One region of the Microbulbifer sp. TB1203 genome, then DNA from elsewhere that is predicted to be linked to it. Evidence: riboswitches for the same ligand, from Rfam matches in the RefSeq annotation. Region 1 holds a riboswitch; the other holds the start of a gene.
The links. A riboswitch is a leader RNA that binds a small molecule or an ion and turns the genes downstream of it on or off. The one in region 1 is predicted to bind molybdenum cofactor.
Positions count from the first base shown of each region.

Region 2: it holds a riboswitch for molybdenum cofactor, as region 1 does, so the genes downstream of both, moaA (GTP 3',8-cyclase MoaA) here and moaA (GTP 3',8-cyclase MoaA) in region 1, are expected to answer to the same signal.

Region 1 is NZ_CP116899.1:5,104,035-5,111,459, reverse strand. It holds gene moaC (cyclic pyranopterin monophosphate synthase MoaC) at 1-174, opposite strand, end outside; gene moaB (molybdenum cofactor biosynthesis protein B) at 174-692, opposite strand; gene PP263_RS21685 (NTP transferase domain-containing protein) at 944-1,528, opposite strand; gene moaA (GTP 3',8-cyclase MoaA) at 1,533-2,501, opposite strand; molybdenum cofactor riboswitch at 2,490-2,631, opposite strand; gene PP263_RS21675 (ANTAR domain-containing response regulator) at 3,029-3,613, shown strand; gene PP263_RS21670 (CmpA/NrtA family ABC transporter substrate-binding protein) at 3,643-4,704, shown strand; gene PP263_RS21665 (NarK family nitrate/nitrite MFS transporter) at 4,883-6,346, shown strand; gene PP263_RS21660 (protein kinase) at 6,336-7,425, shown strand, end outside.
Region 2 is NZ_CP116899.1:1,253,927-1,261,351, forward strand. It holds gene PP263_RS05330 (NarK family nitrate/nitrite MFS transporter) at 1-842, opposite strand, end outside; gene PP263_RS05335 (MFS transporter) at 1,165-2,451, shown strand; gene PP263_RS05340 (alginate export family protein) at 2,597-3,802, shown strand; molybdenum cofactor riboswitch at 3,862-4,001, shown strand; gene moaA (GTP 3',8-cyclase MoaA) at 4,003-4,980, shown strand; gene PP263_RS05350 (hypothetical protein) at 4,984-5,154, shown strand; gene moaB (molybdenum cofactor biosynthesis protein B) at 5,151-5,690, shown strand; gene moaC (cyclic pyranopterin monophosphate synthase MoaC) at 5,695-6,207, shown strand; gene moaD (molybdopterin converting factor subunit 1) at 6,207-6,452, shown strand; gene moaE (molybdopterin synthase catalytic subunit MoaE) at 6,460-6,918, shown strand; gene modA (molybdate ABC transporter substrate-binding protein) at 6,903-7,425, shown strand, end outside.

The sequences.
Region 1 (7,425 bases):
CCGCGCGGTGGCCAGCACGTCGCCCTTTTTATTCTGTCCCGCGAGCATTTGTTCAAAGGCATCCGCACTCATCTGCACGCAGGATTCGGCGCGCGCACTGCGCTCGGTCACCGACTTGTCGGTGACATCCACCATACTGGCCTCGCCGCGCCGGTTGAGGTGCGTCAGACTCATTACTGTGCCCTCCCCTTCAGGTGCGCGACGAAATTGCACGGCCGGTGCCGCGAATCCAACTGTTCGCGGAGGATGTTTTCCCAGGCGGTGCGGCAGGCGCCGGTAGAGCCGGGCATACAACAAATCAAGGTGTTGTTGGCAATCCCGGCCAGGGCGCGGGACTGGATGGTGGAAGAGCCGATCTCCTCGAAGGAGATGGCCCGGAAAAGTTCACCGAAGCCCTCCACCTGTTTGTCGAACAGCGGCGCCAGCGCCTCCGGCGTGGAATCGCGGCCACTGAAGCCGGTGCCGCCAGTGGTCAGGATCACTTGTACCCCCTGCTCGGCGATCCATTGGGAAACCTGGGCGCGCAGCTGATAGATATCGTCGGGAACAATTTTCTTTTCCCACAGCTGGTGGCCCGCAGCCCCGACAACTTCAGCCAGGTATTGACCGGAGGTGTCCGTCTCTTCGGTGCGGGTATCGGATACCGTGAGTACGGCGATGGTTAGCGCTGTGCCTTTTTCTGTCTGCTGCATTGAAATTCTCTCAATTTTCAAAAATAACCGTAGCTACTCATTCATAGGGAATGTGCACTGGCTTAAGCGAACCACCCTGTAGGAGCGGCGGGGCGGCCATCCGACATGCCCGCGATCGGGCTCTGTTCGCGGGCATGTCGGATGGCCGCCCCGCCGCTCCTACAGGGATGAGCAGTTACAAATAACCGTTGTAGTAAATACCAGTATTTGATGGGCACGCCCGCTACGCGAGCTTTGCCCATCCTGCAAAGTTACAAAAGCCTCTCCGCTCCGCAGATTTCTGCAAACTCCTGCGGGCGATTTACATTCAGGTGCCAGTTACCCGGCGGCATTTCCAGCTGCCGCCCTCCCGATTCCCTGATCAGCGCCTTTATCGAGGCCTCATTTCCCGGCGTTATGGCCCCTTGAAGGTAATCGCGGCCGGATTCATCCAGGCGCAGCCAAAGCGGCAGATAACAGCGGCCAAAACAGAGTGCTCTCTCTCCGCTTCCAACCCCTTCGGCGCAAAGTTGTTCCAACTGCTCGGCCCCCAGCAGCGGCATATCCACCGGAATGGCCAGCAGCGCATCGCAGGCTATTTGTTCCCGGCGGAGGTGTTCGGCCACGGAATGAAGGCCGCCCAAGGGACCGCGGGCAACGGTGCTATCGGCAATGCCGCCGGAACGATTTCCGCTGACCAGCGGTGGCAGGAACTCCACGTTTCGGGCCCGTAGGTTGCTCAGCAGCGACTGCGCCCGCTGCAACAGGGTCTGCCCGCCGGGCAATTGCAGCAGCGCCTTGTCCCGTCCCATTCGGCGGGACTGGCCGCCGGCGAGCACCACGGGGCAGACTTTCATCCCGCTAACCACCGAGCATCGCCAGGTTGCGCGTGGCTCCCACCCGCTCCTGCTGCAGATAGTGACTGGGTGCCTTTTGTGTCACCAGCGCGCGAATTCTCTCCGCGAGCACCTCGGTATCGCCGCGGCGGATCTCCTCGAGCAGGTCCATGCCCTGTTCCGCAAACAGGCACAGGTGCAGGCGGCCCTGGGCGGAAATCCGCAGGCGGTTGCAGCTGCTGCAGAAATCCTCGCTGTAGGGGGTAATCAGGCCGATGCGTCCGCGGTAGTCGGGGTGGCTGTATTCCCGCGCCGGGCCGGCGTCGCGCTCGCGGGGCAGCAGTTGCCAGCCGTCGCGCACCAGTTGCCCTTCGATGGTCTCGCCGCGCAGGTGGTTGCTGGCAAAGAATTCCCGGTTGTCCCCGGTGCGCATCAGTTCGATAAAGCGGAGAGTGACCGGTGTGTCCCGGAGCCAGCGCAGGAAGTCCCGCAGGCGCCGCCCCGCACCGTCGCAGAGCAGCACCGCGTTGACCTTGGTGGTCACGCCCAGTTCGAGGGCGCGGTCGATTCCTTCGAGCACCTTCGGGAGGCAGTCGTGGCCGGTAATCCGCGCGAATTCGTCCGGCTGCAGGCTGTCGATGCTGATATTGAGCTGATCCAGACCCGCCCGCCGCCAGCCATCGATCACCCTGGGCAGCTTATAGCCGTTGCTGGTCACCGCCACACGGCGGATGCCGGCGGTGCCTTTGGCAGCGGCAATGATTTCCGGGAGGTCGGCGCGCAGGGAGGGCTCTCCGCCGGTCAGGCGCACTTTCTGCGTGCCCAGGCTGGCAAAGGCGCGGATCACCGTCGCCGTTTCGGCGGCGGTGAGGTGAGGGCTGTCGTCCGCCGCGGTGTAGCCTTCCGGCAGGCAGTAGTTGCAGCGGAAGTTGCACACATCGGTCACGGACAGGCGCAGGTAATAGAACCTGCGCCCGAGATTGTCTTCTAGCATCAAACGCCTTTCCAAGTTCGGGAGGCCGACGGATTTCTCCGCCGACCCTGGTGAACCGGGCAGACCGGTTCACGGCCAACAAACCCTATTCGGAGAACTTAGGTTTGAGGGCTCGGTGTTTGTGGATGTTTGTTTCTATCGGTTTGGATGTCCTGAGCTGGCAGCCTCCGGGAGAACGCTCAAGTTCGGGTTCAAAATCTACATCAAAATTCAACGCAATCATCATGCCACCGGTTCCCGCACCCTCACAAGGCCCAAAACAAGGCAGGGGCATCCAGGGTGCACCAAAAACTGGCCGCCACATTGCCTCCTGCACTACGAATGTGCAAAAGCCACAGATCCCGCTAAAGGTAGCACAGCCCGCCACCGGCGGTTTACCTGGAAATTGCATTTGGCACAGCTTTTGATTGCTTTTCCCCAGCGGCAAGAGAAAGCCCGGCGGCATTCGGTGTCACCGGGTTATTGACTCCGAACTGCTGGCACCGGACTGCAGCGACCGGTCACTGACAATAAGACACTGAATAGCGATGAATAAATCTCTCGGCATAATGCTGGTCGACGACCACCCCGAACGGGCGGAAATGGTCTGTGCCCAGTTGCGCTCGGCCGGCTATCGACTGCTGGCCCAGCTCAATAGCGCCGAGGGGCTACTCCTCCATGTGGAGAGGCACCGGCCGGATATCGTGCTGATCGATATCGAGTCCCCGGACCGCGACATCCTCGAAAGCCTGGCGATCATCAACCGCCAGAATCCCACCCCGGTAGCCATGTTCTCCCCCCGCGGCGACGCGGGCTTTATCGCCCGCGCGGTGGAGGCCGGCGTGAGCGCCTATATGGCCGAGGGCATCAGCGCAGAACGGGTGGCGCCGGCGATCGAGATCGCCATGGCCCAGTTCCGCAGCTACCAGCAATTGCGCCAGTCCCTGGAGCGCACCCGCCAGCAACTGGACGAACGCAAGGCCATCGAGCGGGCCAAGGGCCTGCTGATGGCCAAAAAGAACCTCAGCGAAGAGGCCGCGCACAAGACCCTGCGCAACCTGGCCATGAGCAGTAACTCCACCATGCGCGTGGTGGCGGAGCGAATTATTCAACATCTTCAGCCCGGAAATTGAGCCTTCAGCCCCAAAAAATTGAGCGACCCATGCCTACTTCCCTGAGCCCGGAAAAGAATCACCTCAAGCTGCTCTACTTGCGCCTCACCGACAGCGCGCCGCTGATCGTCGCCCGGGAAATGGGCTTTTTCAGCCGCTTCGGGCTCAAAGTGCAACTGCAGCGGGAGACCTCCTGGGCCACTCTGCGCGACAAGCTGATCGGCGGCGCCGCCGACGCCGCCGCTATGCTCGCCCCCATGCCGCTGACCCTGACACAGACCCTCCCACAGTGCGGAGAACGGCTGCTGAGCGGCCTGATCCTGAGCTGCAACGGCAACGCCATCACCCTTGCGGAATCCCTCTATCGCAAGCTGCCACTGCCGGCGGGTGATTGCGACGGCGGGCGGGTCGGCCAGGCGCTGAAGGAATACCTGCGCGCGCGCCCAAGTGGCGAAGCGCCGCTGCGTTTCGCCACCGTATACCCATTTTCCAGTCACGCACTGCAGCTGCGCCACTGGCTGCGCACCGCGGAGATCGATCCGGACCGGGATCTGCAGCTGCTGGTGCTGCCGCCGGAACAGATGGTGGACAACCTGGAGCGGGGGGAAATCGACGGCTATTGCGTGGGTGAACCCTGGAACACCATGGCCGCGCGCAGGGGCATCGGCGCAATCGCCACCCCCTGCAATACACTGCTGCCCGCCATGCCGGAGAAGGTACTGGCGGTCACCGAAAGCTGGCACAACGCCCACCCGGTTGCCCACATGGCCCTGCGCGCCGCACTGCTGCAGGCCTGCCGCTGGCTGGCAGAGCCCGCCCAACGCCGGGACGCCACCGCGCTGCTGGCGCGGGAGGAATACCTGGGGCTGCCGGAAGAGGTGGTGGCACCGTCACTGGCGGATCAGCTGTATCGCCGCAGCGATTCCGATGCCGCGGCCAATACCGGCTGGCACCTGTTCGCCGATGGAGACTACGGCAGCCCCACGGAGGAGAAAGCAGCACAGCTGCTGGAACTCTGCCGGGAATTCTCCCAGGTAAATGCGCAGGCCGCGGGGGCATTCCGCCCGGAGCTGTACCGGCAGACTGAGGAGTTCCTGCAGCGCCAAAAGTGATGGCACGTAATTTGAATACCAAACCCACATGACGATTTGCGTGTAGGGGCGGACCTTGTGTTCGCCCCTGTGGCAAAAAATCAATGAACGGACAACGAAGTCCACCGGCAGCGGCCCCAGGCCGAACCCCGTGGGCTTTTTTTATGCCCGCGGCAAAATCGAATAAAAGGAAACCACCATGTCCAGCGATACCCTGAACCTGTTTTCCTTCCGCGGGAAAACCAAAATCCTCCACCTCACGTGGGTGGCCTTCTTTATCTCATTCTTCGCCTGGTTCAGCCACGCGCCACTGCTGATGGCCATTGCCGACAGCCTGTCGCTCACCCCGGACCAGGTGAAAACCCTGCTGATCCTCAATGTGGCGCTGACCATCCCTGCGCGCATCGTGATCGGCATGCTCACCGACAAATACGGCCCGCGCCTCACCTATTCGCTGCTGCTGGCGGTGGGCAGCGTGCCCTGTTTTATCTTCGCGCTGGCGGACAGCTTCGTGCAGGCCGCCGTGGGCCGCTTCCTGCTCGGCTTTATCGGCGCGGGCTTTGTGGTGGGTATCCGCATGGTGTCCGAGTGGTTCCCGGCGCGCCAGCTGGGCACCGCCGAGGGCATCTATGGCGGCTGGGGCAATTTCGGCTCCGCCGCCGCAGCCATGACCCTGCCCACCGTCGCGCTGATTTTCGGCGGGGACGACGGCTGGCGCTACGCCATCGGCCTCACCGGTTTGATGGCGCTGGTGTACAGTTTTATCTACTACGCCACGGTCACAGACACCCCCAAGGGCTCCACTTATTTCAAGCCGAAGAAAATCGGTGCCATGGAAGTGACCAGCACGGGGGATTTCGTACTGCTGCTGGTAATGAAAGTGCCCATGTACGCGGCGCTGGCGCTGCTCACCTGGAAGCTCTCCACGGGCGTCAACATGATCTCCAGCTTCTGGGCCACTGTGATTTACTGTGGCCTGGGACTTCTCTATCTGCTCGACGCCAGAAAAACCTGGAGCATCAACCGCGAGGTATTCACCAATCCGCCGGCACCCATCCACCGCTACAAATTCAAACAGGTGGCGGTGCTCAACCTGCTCTATTTCGCCACTTTTGGCTCCGAGCTGGCGGTGGTCTCCATGCTGCCCCTGTTCTTTTCCGAAACCTTCGAGCTGGACCCGGTCAAGGCCGGCCTGCTGGCCTCCGGTTACGCCTTCATGAACCTGGTGTCGCGCCCCGCCGGGGGGCTGTTCAGCGACCGCTATGGACGCAAGTCCACCCTGCTGATCCTGGTTGTCGGCCTGGCGCTGGGCTACTTCACTATGAGCCAGATCAACGCACAGTGGCCCCTGTACCTGGCGGTATGCGCGGCGATGGCCTGCTCCTTCTTTGTGCAGGCGGGCGAAGGCGCGGTGTTTGCGGTGGTGCCGCTGATCAAGCGCCGCCTCACCGGCCAGATCGCCGGTATGACCGGCGCCTACGGCAATGTCGGTGCGGTCTTCTACCTCACCGTGCTGAGCCTGGTTTCCTACCAGGCCTTCTTCCTGGTGATCGCCGCCACCGCGGTTCTGGGCTTCGCCGCCACTCTTCTGATGGAAGAACCCGAGGGGCATATGGCCGAAGTACTGCCGGACGGCAGCGTGTCGCTGATCGATGTCGCTTAAGCTGGACGCACCGAGCCGTACCACCGTCGAGGCCCTGGAATTCTCCAGCGCCTCTCTCGCCGGCCGCCGCGAGCACAACGACGATGCCTGCGCGACCTGCGTGCCCGGCGGTGTCGAACTGCGCTACCGCGGCGCCCTGGCCGCGGTGGCCGACGGCGTCGCCTCCGCGGAAGCCGGTGGCGCGGCAGCGCGCGCGGCGGTCAGCGGCTTCCTGTCTGACTACTACAGCACCCCGGAAACCTGGACCATAAAACAGGCCGCGGCGCGGGTGCTGCAATCCCTGAACGGCTGGCTCCATCGCCAGGGAGGCGGCGGGGAGATAGCCCAGGGCTGGCTCACCACTTTCTCCGCGGTCATCTTCAAGGGCGCCAGTGCCCACCTGATCCATATCGGCGATTCCCGCATCCACCGGCTGCGCGACGGCAGGCTGGAATGCCTCACCCGCGACCACAGCCGCGCCCTTGGCCCCGGCCGGACCTTTTTGAGCCGCGCCCTGGGAATGGACGCCCATGTGGAAGTGGACTACCGCCGCGAACCCCTGCACCCCGGGGATATCTACCTGCTGACCAGCGACGGCGTGCACGAACACCTGCCCCCGGCGGCGATGGCGGAAATCCTGCAGCGCGGGGATGACGATCCGGCCCGGGCACTGGTGGACGCCGCTCTGGCCGCGGGTTCCGGCGACAACCTGAGCGCGGCCGTGTGCCGGGTTGAGCGGGTGGCCCAGCCGGAGGGAGACGACCTGCTGGCCCACAACCGCCAGCTTCCCTTTCCCCCGGACCTGCGCCCGGGCAACAAACTGGACGGTTACCTGATCCTGCAGGAGCTGCAGGCGAGTCCCCGGAGCCAGCTGTACCTGGCGCGGGACACGGAAACCGGCACTCTCTGCGCGATAAAAACCCCGTCGGTGAACTTCGCCGACGACCCGGCCTATATCGAGAGTTTTATCGCCGAGGAGTGGACCGGCCGCCGCCTGGACCACCCCGGCATCATCAGGATTCATCCACCCAAACCCGAGCGGCAGTTTCTCTACCATGTAATGGAGGCGATCGACGGCCAGAACCTGCGCCAGTGGATGC
Region 2 (7,425 bases), 1.5 Mb from region 1:
TGTTCCCTGTTTACCAGCCAGATCTGCCGGGTCTGGAAGGCGAAGAGGACTGCCAGCAATATCCACAGAATATAGGTAGTGCTCCCGGACAGCAGGCCGACGCCGGCGGGAGACAGTTTGTATGCGAGGATGGCCAGGGCCAGGTACATGGGGACGTTCATCGCCAGATAGAAATAGAGGTCTCTTTTGCTGCTGACTTCCAGTCCGCCACTCTTCCGGGGTTTGAAATAGGTGGAACCCTTGGGGGTATCGCGCGCGATGCGATAGTAGAGAAGGCCGTACAGGCCGGCGACGACACCGGTTAGTCCCAGCGCATAGCGCCAGCCGTCTTCACCGCCGAACATCAGCGCCACCGCGGGCAGGGTCATGGCACCGGCAGCGGAACCGAAATTACCCCAGCCGCCGTAAATGCCCTCGGCGAGCCCCACCTGCCGGGCTGGGAACCACTCGCCTACCATGCGGATACCGATCACAAAGCCTGCGCCCACAAATCCAAGCAGGAAGCGGAACAGGGCCAGGGCCCGGTAACTGTCTGCGGTGGCGAAACCCAGGCAGATAACGGATGACGTTACCAGCAGCCCGCTGTACACCAGGCGCGGCCCGAACCTGTCCACCAGCATGCCGATCACGATGCGCGCCGGGATGGTCAGTGCCACGTTGAGGATCAGCAGCGCCTTTACCTGCTGGCTGCTGAGATCGAAAGCCTCCTTGATAAAGACCATCAGCGGCGCATGGCTGAACCACACGACGAACGTGAGGAAAAATGCAAACCAGGTGATATGCAGTGTCTTTATCTTTGGATCGTGCCAATTAAAAAAATTTAGCCCGCTGGATGTGGTCATGATAACTCCTTTGGCTTGTCTGCCCTTTAGCCGCCAATTGTTGACGCACAGTTTAAAAGCGGGCCCGCTCCCGAACAGCGGACAGGAGTGGTAGTTTTGCCGGAAAAAAGCCTGCAAAGTGCGGTCGCCTACCTCCGCCCGGTAGTCGCGGCGAACCGCGGGGCGGCGGTGATCCCGGTGACTCCACCGGCCGCCTACCTCGTTGGTGGTAGCTGGTCCGCACTGTGTACAGCGCCGGTGTTTTTGTGGGTAGTTGGGACGGAGCGGCACGGATCAGGGGCGAGGATTGCGTAGAATTCCAGATGTAAACCGGGGATTTATCATGCAATACACCGAACAGCTCGCCGGCCGGGCTCTTGTGTCCGCCACCGCCATGTTTGCGGCCAACTTTTCCGTCTGGACCCTGTACGCGGTGCTGGGGGTATCCATTCGCGACCAGTTAAATCTGTCCGCGACCGAATTCGGCGTGCTGCTGGCGGCCCCCATGCTGAGCGGCGCCCTGTTGCGGTTTCCCGTTGGGCTGCTGGCGGAGCGGTTTTCCGCAAAGAAAATAATCCTGGCGCAGGCGTTGTCGCTTCTACCTATTCTGCTGCTGCTTCCGCGCGTTCACAGTTACTCCGGACATTTACTGGCGGGTTTGTGGCTGGGTATTTCCGGTACCGCCTTTGTCTCGGGAATCCGGTATATCAGCCCCTGGTTCGACCGGCGCCGGCAGGGCACCGCCATGGGAATATTCGGTGCCGGCAATGCCGGCGCCGCCGTCACGCTGGCACTGGCACCGGCCATTGAAAACTGGCTGGGGAGGGAGATGGTGGGGCCAGTGTACGGCGCCGCCATGTTTATCGCGATCCTGCTGTTCGCGTACTGGGCGCCGGAGGAGATACCTTACATGCGCAGCCGGCGCCGCTCCGAACTGGAATTTCACCTGCGCCCCTTATCCGAAATCAGGGTGTGGCGCTTCGGGCTCTATTACTATTTTGTCTTCGGCAGTTTTCTCGCGCTGCTGCTCTGGCTGCCCCAGTACTACCTGGATGCCTACGGGGTTTCCACGCAAACGGCGATGGCCCTTACGCTGCTGTTTGTGGCGCTGTCCAGTACGGTGCGCGCTCTGGGAGGCTGGTTTGCCGATCGCTACGGTGCCCGCGCCGTCAACTGGAGTGTCTTCTGGACCTGCCTAGTGTGCCTCTTCTTTCTCAGTTATCCGCCCACCAGCATGACCATTCACGGCATCGAGCGGGACGTGCAGATCGAACTCGAAGTGGGCATCGAACTCTTCACGCTGTTGATCCTGGTGATCGGCATCGCTCAGGGATTCGGGCGCGCCTCTGTGTACAAGATCGTCTACGACAATTATCCCCGCTATATGGGCAGCGTCGGCGGCGCCGTGGCCACGATCGGCGCCCTGGGAGGCTTCAGTCTCCCGGTCATGTTTGGTATCGCCCAGGATATTGTGGGTATTCACAGCGCCGCCTTTATGCTGCTCTACGGCGTGCTCGCGGTGTGTATGCTGGCGATGTATCTGGCCCTGCAGCGGGAGCGCGCCTTGCAGCGTCTCGAATTTGCCAGGCAGCACAATTTTCTGCACCGGGAGGACACCCCTTTCGGGTAATGCCCTCCAGCCATTTGGTATTAGCTCTGTGCACCGGCAGGTGGCAGCTCCACCGCGATGGGAAGGATGGGGCAGGTTTTCATTGTTTTACCTGGCGCTGTAACTTGTCATGCAGAATTCCCAAACAGTTGCAGAGGACCAGAGAATGATTACACAGAAATTTCCCAGCCTTGTTTGTAGCGCATTGCTGTGCGCGAGCGGTGTGGCCTCTTCGCGTGCCAGCGCCGAAGACACCGCGCAGACGTTTTCCAGTGCCGTGCAAAACGGCGATCTGGCGATCAATCTGCGCTATCGCGCGGAAAACGTCGAGCGGGACAACCTGTCCAACGACGCCACCGCATCCACCCTGAGAACGCGCCTGAGTTGGCAGAGCGGAAATTACCGCGGATTCAGCGCGATGATCGAAGTGGACGACGTAAGCGCAATAGGGCAGGAGAATTACAACTCAACCACCAACGGGCGGACCGATTATCCGGTAGTCGCCGATCCGCTGGGAACAGAGGTGAACCAGGCCTATCTGCAGTACGGCAACGGGACTTTCAAGGCTACGGCGGGGCGTCAGCGCATAGTGCTGGACGACCAGCGTTTCGTCGGCGGTGTCGCCTGGCGCCAGAACGAGCAGACCTTCGACGGCTACCGGTTTCGCTACGGGCGCGACGGCGCGCTGCAGCTGGACTACAGCTATATCTACAACGTCAACCGAATTTTCGGCGAGGATAGCGAACAGGGAAACCTGGAAGGGGATATACAGATTTTCCGCACCGGTTATCCCCTGACGGAAAATCACAAACTGGTCTTCCTGGCTGTGGATCTCCAACTGGAGCACGCCGTCGATGCCTCCAGCCGCACCCTCGCGCTGCGTTATAGCGGTGCCTTCGGGCCGGTCAAGGCGCAGCTGGGCTACGCCCGCCAGACGGAGGCCGGGGACAGCGGCCTCGACTACAGCGCACCCTATTACCTCGCTGAACTGGATACGGATTTCGGACCGGTCAATGTTCGCCTCGGCTATGAAGAGCTGGGAGCGGACAACGGAGTGGGTTTCTCCACGCCGCTGGCCACCCTGCACAAATTCCAGGGCTTTGCCGACCAGTTCCTGTCCACTCCCGCGGACGGCATCGAGGACCTGTACCTGGGCGCCGCCGGCAAGCTGGCCGGCGGGATCCTGAGTACCACTTATCACCGGTTTTCCGCAGTGGAGACCTCCACCGACTGGGGCAGCGAGTGGGACCTCGGCTACAGCCGCAAATTGACCGAACAGTTATCGGCGACGGTCAAATACGCCAGCTACAGAGCCGATGCTTACAGTGTCGATACCGACAAGTTGTGGCTGATGCTCACGGCATCCTTCTGACAGACAAAGGGAGTACCACCTTTGCCCCCGTGCAACACAATCGCCCGCTGATACACTGCAAAGAGTTTAAACACCGAGCCCCCATGCCTAAGCGCCCTGCGTATGGTGCGGGGGCCGTGGCCGGCACTGCCGGCCACCAGGGCCGCCCGGGAAACCGGCCGGCCTCCCGAAACTGGAAAGGCGTTTAATAAAGGCGTTTAATGTTAACCGATGAATTTGGGCGCAGGTTTTTTTACCTGCGTCTGTCCGTGACCGATGTCTGCAATTTCCGCTGCAATTACTGCCTGCCGGATGGCTATCAGTGCACAGGAGCGCAAGCGCGGGAAAAAACCCTGAGTGTTGCCGAGGTCCGCACAGTGGTGCGCGCCTTCGCCTCCCTGGGCACGGAAAAAGTTCGCATCACCGGCGGTGAACCCTCCCTGCGCAGGGATCTGCCGGATCTTATTGCTGCAACCAGCGGCGCCGCCGGTATTCGCCGGGTTGCCATCACCTCCAACGGCTACAGGCTCGCCAACGAAATCGACCGCTGGCGCGACGCGGGTTTGGACCAGCTCAACGTCAGTGTCGACAGCCTGGACCCGCACCAGTTCGAGCGCATCACCGGACACCACAAGCTGGAAAAAGCGCTGCGCGGAATCGAGCGGGCCCTGGAGCTGGGCGTCGAGACCAAGGTCAACACGGTGCTGCTGCGGGAACACAACCTGGGCGAATATCACAAATTTCTCCAGTGGGTCCGGGCAACGCCGGTGACCCTGCGCTTTATCGAATTGATGCGCACCGGCGATAACCGCAGTTTTTTTGCCAGCAATCACGTCTCCGGCCGCGATATCGAAAAGCGGTTGCTGCGGGACGGCTGGGAACGGCTGGCCCGCCACCGCAGCGCCGGTCCGGCGCGGGAATACCGGCACCCGGACTACGCCGGCCGCATCGGACTGATCACCCCCTACAGCAAGGATTTTTGTGCGGACTGCAACCGCCTGCGCATGTCCGCACAGGGCGCGCTGCACCTGTGCCTGTTTGCGGAGCAGGGTATCGACCTGCGCGACGCCATCGCCGGCGGCGACCACCGGGCCCTGGCGGAAATGATCCGGGCAGCGGTGAGCGGCAAGGCCGCCGGCCATCATTTGGCGAGCGGCCGGACCGGGGCGACCCACAACCTGGCGATGCTGGGAGGCTGAACCGTGGACGAAAGCCCGGTGACAAGCTGCGGCGTGGTGCTGGCCGGCGGCGACAGTTTTCTCGAGCACGCGCTGGGCCTGATGCGCGGGCTTCCACTGCAATATCAATACACCGGCGCAGTACGCGCAGGAATTCACACATTCAGTTTTTTGATTCAGGCGAAACACTTATGACACACGTTTCAGAGGAATTTATTCCGCTCAATATCGCGGTATTGACGGTATCCGACACCCGCAGCGAAGAGACCGACACCTCCGGCCAGTACTTGGCAGAGGCACTGCAGGCGACGGGACACAAACTTGCGGACAGGAAGATAGTGCCGGACGATATCTACCGGATGCGCGCCGAGGTTTCCCGGTGGATAGCACAGGAAGATATTCACGCAGTGCTGGTAACCGGTGGCACCGGCTTTACCGCGCGGGATTCGACACCGGAGGCGTTGCAGCCGCTGTTCGACAAGACCGTGGACGGCTTCGGCGAGTTGTTCCGGAAAATTTCCTTTGCGGATATCGGCAGCGCCACAGTGCAGTCCCGCGCCCTGGCGGGGCTGGCGAATCGCACCCTGATCTGCTGTATGCCGGGCTCCACCGGCGCCTGCCGCACCGCCTGGGAAAAGATACTGCTGGAGCAGCTGGACGCGCGCCACCGGCCCTGCAATTTCATACCCCACATTCGCCCCGCGCAGCCGGTGTGCGCCACCAGGGGGTAAGCCGATGGGTAAATTGACTCACCTCAATTCCCGCGGCGAAGCAAATATGCTGGACGTGACGGACAAAGCCGTGACCGACCGCAGCGCCCGCGCCGAGAGCGCCGTCAGCATGAGCGCCGAAGCTTTTGCACTGCTGGTGGACGGCAGCCACCGCAAAGGCGACGTCCTGGCGGTAGCCCGCATCGCCGGCATTCAGGCGGCAAAAAAAACCGCGGAACTGATTCCTCTGTGTCACCCACTCGCACTCACAAAAGTGAAGGTGCAGTTTGAGCTTCTACCCAATGAGAACCGGGTGCGGGTGGAAAGCTACTGCCGCCTGGCGGGCAGAACCGGGGTGGAGATGGAGGCACTGACCGCGGCGGCGGTGGCGGCGCTCACCATCTACGACATGTGCAAGGCAGTTGACCCGGCCATGTGCATAGGTCCCACGCGCCTGCTTAAAAAAAGCGGCGGCAAGCGCGGGGAGTGGCGCCGCGAAGACGCGAACGAGGCGGGCTCAATAAGGAGAGATGAATAGTGATTCAGGTTCTGTTTTTCGCCCGCCTGCGGGCCGAGCTCGGCACCGCCGAACACCAGCTGGATGGATTTTCCGGCAGTGTGGAAGAGGTGCGCGCGCAATTGTGCAGCCTGTTTCCGGATTGGCGGGCTGCCCTTCAATCCGCCGATATTCAGGCGGCGGTCAACCGGGAGATAGCCGCGTCTTCAACACCGGTGCGCGACGGCGATGAAGTCGCTTTCTTCCCACCGGTAACCGGAGGCTAGGGGGCGAGTGGATTACATCGAAGTGTGCGGGGCACCCTTTGCGGTGCCAGTCGAGTACGCGGCGCTCAGGTCGGCGAATATCTCTGACGGTGCCTGCGCCGTGTTTGCGGGTTCGGTGCGCGACTACAACGCCGGCGCCGACGTCAGCGGGCTGACGCTGGAGCACTACCCGGGCATGACGGAAGAAAGCCTGCGGCGGATAGTGGCCGGTGCCCGCAGCCGCTGGCAACTGGGGCGGGTGCGGCTGTTGCACCGCACCGGCCCCCTGGCACTGGGGGAGAATATCCTGTTTGTGGGCGTCACCAGTCCCCATCGCCAGGCGGCATTCGCGGCCTGCCACTATATAGTCGACCGCCTCAAGACGGAGGCCCCTTTCTGGAAGCTGGAATCCGGAGAGGCGGGAGACCGCTGGGTGGCGGCGCGGCAAAGCGACAGGCGCGAGTTGGAAAAATGGCGTACCGGCTGACCGCGCTGCTGTTGATACTCTGCCTGCCGTTTCCCGCGCCCGCCGCGGAGTGCCGCCTGCGGGTCGCGGTCGCGGCGAGTTTTCGGCCGGCGCTGGAATCGCTGCTGCCGGAATTCCAACGCCGCCACGACTGCGGGGTGCAGCTGAGCAGCGGGAGTTCCGGAGTCCTCTACCAACAGCTTGTGCACGGTGCTCCCTACGATCTCTTTCTCTCCGCCGACCGGCTGCGTCCCGAACTGCTGGAGCGGCAGGGGCTGCTGGTGCCGGGCAGCCGCGCCAGTTATGCCCGCGGCCTGCTGGCGTTGTGGGCGCCGGGGGGCGCCGCGCCGTCCGCCGATACTTTGCGGCGCTGGCGGGGCAGGGTCGTAATCGCCGATCCCGAACTCGCGCCTTTTGGCGCGGCGGCACGGGAGGCATTGATGTACCTTGGGCTCTGGTCGCGGCTGCGCCCGCGCCTGGCGCGTGCCGCCAACGCGGGGCAGGCTTATCTATTGCTGGAATCCGGGC